2 regions of the Rhodococcus sp. SJ-2 genome follow, and region 2 is predicted to be linked to the other one. Evidence: riboswitches for the same ligand, from Rfam matches in the RefSeq annotation. Region 2 holds a riboswitch; the other holds the start of a gene.

Region 1 (5,797 bases), 270 kb from region 2:
CGGGAAGCGGTGCACCTTCCGGATTCGGGCACCTGACGTACACGAACGAGCGCACTAGAATTCAGGCAGTACGTGTCAGCGACCACGCGACTGACAGGCACCGGGACGGAGGCGCCGCTATGAGCGAGATGAGGATAGTCGGTATCCGAGTCGAGCAACCCCAGAACCAGCCTGTCCTTCTGCTGCGCGAAGCAGAGGGCGAGCGGTACCTACCGATCTGGATCGGTCAGATGGAGGCCACCGCCATTGCGCTGGAACAGCAGGGAGTGGAGCCGGCCCGGCCGCTCACGCACGACCTGATCAAGAATCTTCTCGACGCGTTCGGTCATGCCCTCCTCGAGGTCAGGATAGTGGATCTTCAGGAGGGTACGTTCTACGCCGATCTCCTCTTCGAGGGGGAGATGCGGGTCTCGTGTCGTCCTTCGGACGCAGTTGCCGTCGCCTTGCGCACCGGTGCACCGGTGTTTGCCGAGGAATCAGTTCTGGCAGAAGCCGGCCTCGCGATGCCCGAGGAGAAGGAGGACGAGGTCGAGAAGTTCAAGGAATTCCTCGAATCGGTCTCGCCCGACGACTTCAAGGCAACCGACGGCTGATCTGCTCGTCGCGCCGACGGCTCGGGTCGAAGTTGTTCGACGACGCACTGCGACGAACCCGTGTAATGTCGAACGTTACTTTCCGAGTCGGCGTGTTGCTGCTCGACCTGAATCACACAGGGCGTACGCTTGGTTGATCCGTTACGGGACAAGTCGGGTGAACCGGGGGATGTACGGGATCGGATGCGGAGGAGATCCGCCTGGTCGGTGGTGGCGAGGGACAACGGGGCGCGCGAGAGGAAGTCACAAAGTGCGAGATCGGCCGCAAGGACAGCAACTCGGTGCCGGCACCGGCGATCGCGTGGCTCCGGTACCGGTATCGGACACTTCCGAGGATCTGCAGCCGGGGCTGTTTCCCGACAACTCGGTCCCCGATGAACTTGTCGGCTATCGGGTCCCGATCGCGTGCCAGATTGCAGGTATCAGTTACCGTCAACTCGACTACTGGGCACGAACCAATCTGGTAGTGCCTTCGATCAGGAGCGCGGCGGGTTCCGGAAGCCAGCGCCTGTACTCGTTCAAGGACATTCTGGTCCTCAAGATAGTCAAGCGCCTCCTCGATACCGGAGTCTCTCTGCAGAACATTCGCGTAGCGGTCGATCATCTCCGGAGCCGTGGCGTACGGGACCTGGCCAAGATCACCCTTTTCTCCGACGGCACCACTGTCTACGAATGCACCTCCCCGGAAGAGGTCGTCGACCTGCTCCAAGGCGGGCAAGGTGTGTTCGGTATCGCAGTCAGTGGGGCAGTCCGAGAATTGACAGGCAGTATCGCGGATTTCCCGGCCGAGCGCGCCGAGGGATACGACGTCGAAGAGAAGCCCGAGGACGAACTGGCTTCCCGCCGTCGAAACCGTATCAACCGCCGCATCGGATAGGGCATACGTCACCCGCCGGGAGAGCGTGGACTCGATCGGCCCGCTCGTGCTCTAGAATCGGTGTGCGTCGCCGTCCCGCGGGAGAGCCCCGGACCAACATGTCCGGGCGCCGAAGGAGCAGCACCTCCCCGTCAATCTCTCAGGCACCCAGGACCGCGTGAGCTACGACGTCTCTGGAAAGTGGTGGGAGCACCCACCCGCCCACGGGGAAAGGTTCGCCGACCAGGACCGAATCTCTCAGGCGCTCGCCTCGCGAGCTCAGGACAGAGGGGGAGGAAGCGCCCGTGCCGACCGAGCACGTGTGAACCTCGCCGACCAGCCTGGGAGCTGCGATGACAGATGCCGTCACCTGGAATTTCGCCGACCGTCACATCGGACCTGATGCGCAGGGAATGCGCCGGATCCTCGACGTTGTCGGAGTCGATACGCTCGAGAACCTCGTCGCAAAGGCGCTGCCCGCGGGCATTCTCGACCACTGTGCCGGCGAAGTGGCCGACGGGCTCGGTGTCCTGGATGCGCCGCTCAGCGAACACGAAGTTCTCGCCGGTCTGAAAGCCTTGGCGTCGCGCAACGCGGTCGCCACCTCCATGATCGGGCACGGTTACTACGACACGCTCACTCCGCCGGTGCTGCTCCGCAACATCATCGAGAATCCCGCTTGGTACACGGCCTACACGCCGTATCAGCCGGAGATCAGTCAGGGTCGGCTCGAAGCGTTGCTCAATTTCCAGACGATGGTCGCGGACCTGACCGGTATGGAAGTCGCGAACTCCTCGATGCTCGACGAGGCCACTGCTGCGGCGGAAGCGATGACCTTGCTGCGTCGTGCCAACCGCAAGTCCCAGAGCCACCGGTTCGTCGTCGATTCCGACCTGTTCACTCAAACCGCCGCGGTGCTCGCAACCCGCGCCGAGCCGCTCGGCATCGAGCTCGTCACCGTTGACCTTGTGGAGGAGGGACTGCCCGAGGGTGAGTTCTTCGGTGTAATCCTGCAGGTACCGGGTGCGTCGGGCCGAGTGTTCGACGTTGCGCCCGTGATCGATGCGGCACATGAGCGCGGTGCGATGGTCGCGGTGGGCGCGGACCTCCTTTCAATGACGCTGATGACTCCGCCCGGGGAGAAGGGCGCTGATGCTTGCTTCGGCACCACTCAGCGATTCGGGGTGCCCATGGGATTCGGTGGCCCACACGCGGGATATCTGGCTGTGAACGCTGCGCACACGCGGAATCTGCCGGGACGTCTCGTCGGTGTCTCGGTCGATGCTGACGGTGCCTCTGCCTACCGGCTTGCGCTACAGACCCGTGAACAGCATATTCGCCGTGAGAAGGCGACCAGCAACATCTGTACCGCTCAGGTGCTTCTGGCGGTTCTCGCCGCGATGTACGCGTCGTATCACGGCGCGGAGGGACTGACCGGAATCGCACGACGAGTGGCTGCTCATGCAGCCGGTCTTGCTGCGTCGCTGCGACGCGGTGGAGTCGCGGTCGTTCACGACGACTTCTTCGATACCGTCCTGGTCCGGGTTCCGGATCGCGCCGCCGAGGTTGTGGCGGCAGCGGCTGAGCGGTCGGTCAATCTGTATCTCGTCGACGCGGACCACGTGTCGATCTCCTGCGACGAAGCGACGACAGATGCACACGTGGCGAGTGTGCTTTCCGCGTTCGGTATCGCCGCCGAGGAGACGGTTGCAGCCGAACGAGCGTCCATCCCGGAGGCGCTCGGGCGAACCAGTGACTTCCTGAAGCATGAGGCGTTCACGAAGTACCGGACGGAGACCGCGATGATGCGGTATCTGCGACGGTTGTCCGACAAAGATCTCGCGCTCGACCGCACCATGATCCCGCTCGGCTCCTGCACGATGAAACTCAACGCCGCTGCGGAGATGGAAGCCATCACGTGGCCGGAGTTCGCGGGCTTGCACCCGTTCGCTCCCGCGGAACAGACCGTAGGAATCCGGGAACTGATCTCGGATCTCGAACGCTGGCTCGCCGCAGTAACCGGGTACGACGCCGTCACCTTACAGCCCAACGCAGGCAGTCAGGGTGAATACGCAGGTCTGCTCGCTATTCGGCACTACCACCTGAGCCGCGGTGACGACCACCGCGACACCTGCCTGATTCCGTCGAGCGCACACGGAACCAATGCCGCCTCTGCAGTCATGGCAGGTATGCGTGTCGAGGTGGTGGCGTGCCGTCCCAACGGTGACGTCGACCTCGACGATCTGCGAGCGAAGATCGCTGACCACGCTGAACGGCTGGCTGCGATCATGATCACCTACCCGTCGACCCACGGCGTCTACGAACACGAGATCGAGGACATCTGCGGTGCCGTGCACGACGCAGGCGGGCAGGTGTACATCGACGGCGCAAACCTCAACGCACTCGTGGGTCTGGCCCGACCGGGCAGGTTCGGTGGCGATGTGAGCCATCTGAACCTGCACAAGACCTTCTGCATTCCACACGGTGGTGGCGGACCGGGAGTCGGTCCGATCGGAGTTCGTTCGCACCTCACGCCGTTCCTCCCGGGGCATCCCGCAGTGCCGGGTCTCGGCGGCGTGGGGCCGGTTTCGGCTGCGCCTTACGGATCGGCGTCGATCCTGCCGATCACGTGGGCGTACATCAAGCTGATGGGTGCTTCCGGGCTTCGCCGGGCGTCGCTCACTGCGATCGCGTCGGCGAACTACATTGCACGACGCCTCGACGAGTACTTCCCGGTGCTGTACACGGGTGCGAATGGAATGGTGGCGCATGAGTGCATCCTCGACCTGCGTCAGTTGACCAGGGACACCGGTGTCACCGTCGATGACGTGGCCAAGCGTCTCGCCGACTACGGATTCCATGCGCCGACGATGAGTTTCCCCGTGGCCGGAACTCTCATGGTCGAACCCACCGAGAGTGAAGATCTGAGCGAGATCGACGAGTTCATCGATGCGATGGTCTCGATCCGGGGGGAGATCGACAGGGTCGGGGCAGGGGAGTGGGCGGTCGACGACAACCCGCTGAGAGGAGCACCGCACACCGCGGAGTGCCTGGTGGGGGAGTGGGACCATCCATATTCGCGTGAGATCGCGGTGTACCCGCTAGGGAAGGGGCGTGCGAAGGTGTGGCCGGCGGTCCGTCGAATCGACGGTGCCCACGGCGACCGCAACCTGGTGTGCTCGTGCCCACCGCTGGAGGCATACAGCAGCTGAGAGCCTGTGGCTGCGGGCATTGCCCGCAGCCACACTTCGAAGTTGAAGCATTCCGTACTATACGGAATAGCAAAATATACAGAATATCACCCCTTAGTAAACACGGAATCTCCCCTCTAAAACACACAGACGAAAGGTCCGTCTCGAGCAGCGGCGCAGCTACTTCTGTGTGACGAGCTCAAGAATAGAAACTTCGGGCGGAGTTGCGACGCGGACCGGCGGGCCCCACGCACCGGCGCCTTGTGACGTATAGATTGCGGTGTCGCCGAAGTGGTCCAGCCCGGTGACAGTGGGATTCGCAGCAGCGACGATGTATCCCAGGGGCCACATCTGGCCGCCGTGTGTATGTCCGGACAGCTGAAGGTCCACACCGAGATCCTGTGCTTCGAAGACGTGTTTCGGCTGGTGTGCGGCCAGAAGAACGAAGGTCTCCGGAGACAGCCCGTCGATGGCTCGGGGCAGATCCGCTGCATCCGGTGCGGGAGCAGTGTAGTCGTGCACGCCTGCCAGTGCGATCTGCTCGCCGTTGTGCGTCACGAGGACGTTTTCGTTTCGCAAGGTCTTCACACCCAGGGTTTCCCAGTGATCGAGCCAGGACGAGGCGTCGTCCGAGTAGTACTCGTGATTGCCACTCACTCCGTAGACCCCGAGAGGGGCACGAAGCTCGACGAGGGGCGCGAGGTCGTCGCCCACCAGCTCGATGGTGCCGTCGGCGAGATCCCCGCCGAGAACGATGAGGTCGGGTCGCTGTTCGTTGACCTGATCGACGACTCCCCGCACGAACCCGGCGCCCCGCGCCGGACCGACGTGCAAGTCGGTGATCAAGGCGACGCGGATGCCGTCGAACTCGTCCGGAAGCCCGGGCAGGGCGATGGTGGAGTGAACGAGCCGTGGATTGGCTGCCTCGACCAGACTTCCATAGCCGATCGTGGCGACGGTGGCGGCAACGAGAGAGCCCGTTGCGATCCGGAGTGCACGGCGTGGTGGTGGTAGGTGCGATGAGCCGGGTTCGTCCGAGGGGGACTTGCCACTGCGGAACCGTCGCACGAGCCGTGCCGCTAGGCAGAAAGCGCCGATGACGAGGAGCCCGAAGATCAAGTAGAGACCTGCGGCGAACCAGCTGTAGCCGAGGAAGC
Region 2 (5,797 bases):
CGGCGATGCGCTCGGAGACCAGTCCGGCGTCGAGGGCCGCACGGTATCCGCCGGCTGCCTCGATCTGCTGGAAGAACTCCCACGACTTGCCCGCGACCTGTGCTGTCAGATCCTCGATGTACCAGGATCCTGCGCCCGGGTCGAGGACACGACCGAGGTTGGACTCCTCGAGGAGGAGCAGGTTGGTGTTGCGAGCGATGCGCGCGGAGAATGCCTCGGACACGCCAACGGCACCGGTGGGCAATGCGGCGTCGAACGGCAGAACGGTGACGGCGTCGGCGCCACCGACTCCGGCGCCGAACGCAGCGAGGGTGGTGCGGAGCATGTTCACCCACGGGTCGCGCTGGGCCATCATGGCAGCGGAGGTCACTGCGTGCTGCGGGGCGTTTCCGGCGTCGCTCGCTCCGGCGACCTGCGCGACACGCGCCCAGAGTTGACGGGCTGCCCGGAACTTGGCGATGGTCTGGAACTGGTCGTCGGTGGCCGCGAACCGGAACTCGATCTGGCCGAGAGCCTGTTGCGCGGACAGTCCCGCCGCGACCAGGGCTCGGACGTATTCGATGCCTGCAGCGATCGCCGCACCGAGTTCTTCAGCGTCGGATGCGCCCGAGTTGTGGAAGGCGGTGCCGTCGACGGTGATGGCGCGGACGGTCTCGACGCGTTCTGCGGACGCGACGGCGAGCGCGACGGCGTCGTCGACGGTGACGTCAGCGCGGCCGGAGAAGGCGCTGGTCAGCGGCGCGGCGCCGAGTGAGATACGCACTGCGCCGCGGTCGGCGACGTCGGTGCGTGCGTCGAGCAGCGCGTACAGGGACTCCGCGGCGGCAGCGAGGTCGCTGTCTGCGTCGAGACTGACAGGCGCGAGGTCGAACAGCACCTTGTCGAGTGCCGCGGACAGTCCGTCGACGGGCAGTGCACCCTCGCCGACTCGCAGCCACAGGGCGCTGACACCGTTCTCGAGAGCATCGAGGATGCGCTCGTTCAGGTCTTTGGCGTCGCTCCCGTCGAACCGGGCGCTCACGAGCCAGCCTGCGTTGACGTCACGGGTGGACGAGCCGCCACGGGTGTACGGGAACTGCCCGGGCAGCGGAGCCTCCGGGCGTTCGTCGCGGCTGCTGTAGAGCGGAGCAACCGTCACGTCGTCGTACGTGGTGGTCTCGAGCAGGCGCTGCGGCTCCGGGCCGAGTTCTGCCGGATCGACGCGGCGCGACTTGGCGAGTACGCCCGCGACCGCTTGCTGCCACTGCGCGTATGCGCGCGCGGCGTCCTCGGCCTCTGCTGCTAATGACACGTGCGATTTCCTCCTACTGCGGGTGGGCAGGCTCTCGAGCGGCCGGGGTGGGCCGCGGGGCATGACGCCTCGCAAACACTAAGCCGATGTAGTTGTGATGCTAGCCGCACACTCCGGTGTGAAATCGTGGGGATCACCACAATTTCTCTAGCGATCGATAACCGTGGATGCTCCAGGATGCGACCCCCAGCTCGCATTCCTCCGTGCCACATGCCCACGCACCCCGCCGGGTACGCTGGGTCCCCGTGATGAGGATTCTCAGGGACCGCAGGGTCATCGGCATCCTCGCACTCCTCGCAGCACTGGCCGCGGCGGCGCTTCTGCTCCCCCATCCGTCGATCGCGCAGATCCGCCAGTGGTCGGAATCTGTCGACGGTCCGCTGCTGGTCCTGCTCTTCTTCGCTGTCCATTCGCTCGTGACGATCAGTCCGGTACCGCGCACGGTGTTCACTCTCAGTGCCGGGGTCCTGTTCGGTCCCGCCGTGGGTATCGCGGTCACCACGGCAGCCACCACGGTAAGCGCAGTCCTCGCGTTCCTGCTGGTACGGGCGCTGGGTCGGGGTGTCGTGACGTCATACCTGACCCATCCTGCAGCGAAGGCCGTCGATCTGCGTCTCGCCCGGCGCGGTTGGCTTGCCGTCGGGTCGCTGCGATTGATCGCCGCGGCGCCGTTCTTCGTCGTGAACTGCTGCTGCGCGGTGTCGTCCGTGCGCCTGGCGCCGTACACCGTCGCCACCGTGATCGGGATCCTGCCTGGCACCGTTGCCGTGGTGCTGCTGGGCGACGTGCTCACCGGGCAGTCGAGTCCTGCATTGGTGGCAGTGACGGCGCTCTGCATTGTGCTCGGTGTCGGCGGCCTCCTACTCGAGGCACGCCTTCCTCAGCCTGCGGGGTCGGCACTTGATGCCATCACGGGCACCCAAGACGAGGAGACAAGCCTGAAGGCTTGATTTCTTGATTTCAAGCCTCCATCCTTGTTCCATGTACGTGTTGACGGTCGACCAACGCGGCAGTCGCCGCGACATCGATCGCGTCGAAGATCTGCTCGTCGAACTCCACGACGTTCCCCTGCTCCGCAAGTTCGAACGCACCGCCGGCGACGAAGTCCAGGCCGTGTCCGACGACTCCGGCACGGTGATCGATCTCGCATTGGATCTGCTCGAGCGGGACAACTGGAGTATCGGCATCGGGATCGGCCCCGTCGAAACACCGCTTCCTGCCCAGACCCGAGCCGGTCGCGGTCCCGCGTTCGAGCACGCCCGCACCGCCGTAGAACGCGCCAAGAATGCGCCCGGCCGAATCGCTGCCGACGGCACCGACGCCGATTCGGCATCCGACGTCGACGCGGCCCTGACCCTCCTCGCGACCATCGTGGTGCGCCGTACCGACCAGGGTGTCGAAGCCGTCACGCTTGCGCGCGCCGGACTGTCCCAGTCCGAGATCGCCACCGAACTCGGCATCAGTAAACAGGCCGTGTCCCAGCGCCTGCTCACTGCCGGGTGGCAGGCCGAACTCGCCGGCCGTCTGTTGCTGCACCGACTCCTCGAAAGGGCCGATCGTTGACCGTCACCTCTCTGGCGCTCCTCGCTGTCGCAGCCGCCGCGCCTGCCCTGTCCTTGATCCCGCGGCTTCCGGTGTGGATCGGGGCGGCAGTGACCGCGATCGCACTCGGGTCAGCGGCTCTCACCGCAGCCGCAACCGATCCCGCTCAGGGTTTCGCGCTCGGGGCGACGCTCACCCTCACCACCGTCGTCGCCATCACCGGGGGCGGACCGGCCGTGCTCGTCGCGTTCCGGATCGCCAGGCGGCAGCCCGACGCGGGACCGACACCGACCCCACCACCGGGGCCGCTACGCGGCGGCCGGGTCATCGGCGTCCTCGAGCGCGGCGCGGTCGCGGCATCCATCCTGGCGGGATGGCCGGAAGGCATCGCGATCATCATGGCGGTCAAAGGCCTGGCCAGATACCCGGAACTGCGTGAACCGCAGGCGTCCGAGCAATTCATCATCGGCACGTCGACGAGTGTGTTGTGGGCCGCCGCGGCGTGTGGGGTCGGCCACGCCTTGATCACTTGAGTTCTCATCGACACAGCCGGACTGGCATACTTGCGGGCGCAACTGAATATGCCATTGAACTGCGGCGGGAGAGTCCCGCATCTGCGGGCGCCGAAGGAGCAACCTCCCGGGAATCTCTCAGGCCCACAGACCGCCGCACGCGAGGCAACTCTGGAAAGCAGTCCTTCGGGGCTCACCGACGGTGTAGGCGGATCCGACAGGATCCGTGAAAGCTCTCAGGTCCGATGACAGAGCGGGGAACCACCGCCCCCGGTGCGTGATGCACCCTGTCCGGAGGAAGTTCCTTGACGCTGACCGTCGGCGCATCCCCGCGCGTCCAGACTGTGCCCGCTCCCGTCGCACCGACGACCACGCCCCGGCCTGCGCGTACGAATCGACGGCTCGGCATCGCCGCCATCGTCATTTCCGCAACCGCCATGGGCGCCGCAGGGCTTTTCGGTCGCATGGCCACCCCGCCCGGCGCAGCACTGGGCGAGGCTCTGACCCTGGGCCGGATGCTCGTCGGCACCGTGGGGATGCTGCTCCTGATCGCCTTCTCCCGTCGGCTCGGCGCGATCCGCCGCACGCGGTTGTCACCGTCGATCGTGCTCGGCGGCGTGTTCCTCGGCTTGTCGCTGGCCACCTATCTGTCTTCCACGCTGCTCACCGATCTGTCGCGGGCCGTTGTTCTGCACTATCTCGGTCCGCTCATCGCAACGGTGCTTGCCCGGGTTCTTCTCAAAGAATCGATCACGCGTCTGGACGCCCTGTCGCTGGTCACCGCGTTCGCCGGAATGCTGCTGGCCGCCGGACTGATCGGCGGTGACCCGCCAGCAGGGTCCGACCAGGAGAGCCTGGGTACGGTGCTCGGCGTCGCGTCGGGCCTCTTCTACGGTCTGGCGCTGCTCTGCTACCGGTATCGCTCCGATATGCCCGCCGACGTCCGCAGCTTCTGGAACTTCGCCTTCGGTGCGGTCGCGACCGCGGCGATGGTCGTGGTCACCCGGCCCGACGTAACGGGCATGACCGCTATGAACTGGGCGTGGGCCGCCGGATTCTTCGTCGTGTGCGGTCTGCTCGCTCTGGGTCTGCTCGTCGTCGCGGGCAAGCACCTGCGGGCCGCGGAATTGTCGGGGCTGTCATATCTCGAGGTCGTGGTCGCGTTGATTCTCGGTGCCCTGGCGTTCGGCGAATCGATCTCACTCCTCGCCACCCTCGGCGCCGGGATGATCATCGCGGCGATGACGCTCCCGCTCGCCACCGGTCGCCGGCGCCGCAGCAAGATTCCCGCAGCGCAGGTCGGATCGGCGGCATGACAACGTCGCGGCCCGCACATCGGATGTGCGGGCCGCGACGGGTACCAGCGGAAGCGCTACTGCTGTTGGGGCGGGTACTGCTGGGGATCCGCTTCCTGCTCCGGCTCACCGGTGGGCATCCACCCATCTTGCGCAGGCTGTGACTGCGGCAACGCCTGCGGCGGCGTTCCTGCGGTCTGGCCTGCCTGGTGCCGCGAAGCCGATCCGGGCACATCGGGGTCGACCGGCTTGCGTGCCACCGCCTCCGCTTCGGCGACGGCCTTCGCCACGGCCGGATCGCTCTTGGTGGTGAACCAGTCCTCGACCTCGGCCGAGTCGTCCTCGGGACGCTGCAGATCCTCCTCGACCGGGCTCGGCTCGAACCGGAACACGCCGTCGTCGCCGGGCGCACCGAGGTTCTTCGCGAATCCCTTGAGGGCATCACCGAAGTCGCTGGGCAGTAGCCACACCTTGTTCGCGTCGCCCTGCGCCATCTCCGGCAGGGTCTGCAAGTACTGGTAGGCAAGCAGTTCCGGTGTCGGTTTGCCTGCCTTGATCGCTGCGAACACCTTCTCGATCGCCTTCGCCTGACCCTGTGCCTCCAGATAGCTGGCCGCACGGTCGCCCTGAGCACGCAGGATCCGCGACTGCCGATCGGCTTCCGCTTCGAGAATCGCCCCTTGTTTGGCGCCTTCCGCCGACAGGATGCGGGACTGCTTGTCACCCTCGGCGGTCTTGATCGCGGCTTCGCGGTGCCCCTCGGCGGTGAGGATCATCGCGCGCTTCTCGCGATCCGCTTTCATCTGCTTCTCCATCGATTCCTGGATCGACGGCGGTGGATCGATGCTCTTGAGTTCGACGCGAGCTACCCGCAGCCCCCATCGGCCGGTGGCCTCGTCCAGCACCCCGCGAAGCTGTCCGTTGATCGAATCACGCGACGTCAAGGTCTCTTCGAGGGTCATCCCGCCGACCACGTTGCGCAGGGTCGTCACCGTCAACTGTTCGACAGCGGCGATGTAGTTGCTGATCTCGTAGACCGCGGCCTGCGGATTGGTGACCTGGAAGTACACAACCGTGTCGATGCTCAACGTCAGGTTGTCCTGGGTGATCACCGGCTGCGGCGGGAACGAGACGACCCGCTCACGCAGATCCACCTT

Evidence for each region. A riboswitch is a leader RNA that binds a small molecule or an ion and turns the genes downstream of it on or off. The one in region 2 is predicted to bind glycine.
Region 1: it holds a riboswitch for glycine, as region 2 does, so the genes downstream of both, gcvP (aminomethyl-transferring glycine dehydrogenase) here and ACSYG9_RS22900 (EamA family transporter) in region 2, are expected to answer to the same signal.

Annotation. Positions count from the first base shown of each region.
Region 1 is NZ_CM132340.1:5,146,912-5,152,708, reverse strand. It holds gene ACSYG9_RS24040 (bifunctional nuclease family protein) at 120-593, shown strand; gene ACSYG9_RS24035 (MerR family transcriptional regulator) at 844-1,470, shown strand; glycine riboswitch at 1,539-1,636, shown strand; gene gcvP (aminomethyl-transferring glycine dehydrogenase) at 1,803-4,661, shown strand; gene ACSYG9_RS24025 (metallophosphoesterase) at 4,821-5,797, opposite strand, start outside.
Region 2 is NZ_CM132340.1:4,878,957-4,884,753, reverse strand. It holds gene mutA (methylmalonyl-CoA mutase small subunit) at 1-1,291, opposite strand, end outside; gene ACSYG9_RS22915 (VTT domain-containing protein) at 1,540-2,241, shown strand; gene ACSYG9_RS22910 (hypothetical protein) at 2,273-2,854, shown strand; gene ACSYG9_RS22905 (hypothetical protein) at 2,851-3,366, shown strand; glycine riboswitch at 3,422-3,509, shown strand; gene ACSYG9_RS22900 (EamA family transporter) at 3,651-4,661, shown strand; gene ACSYG9_RS22895 (SPFH domain-containing protein) at 4,718-5,797, opposite strand, start outside.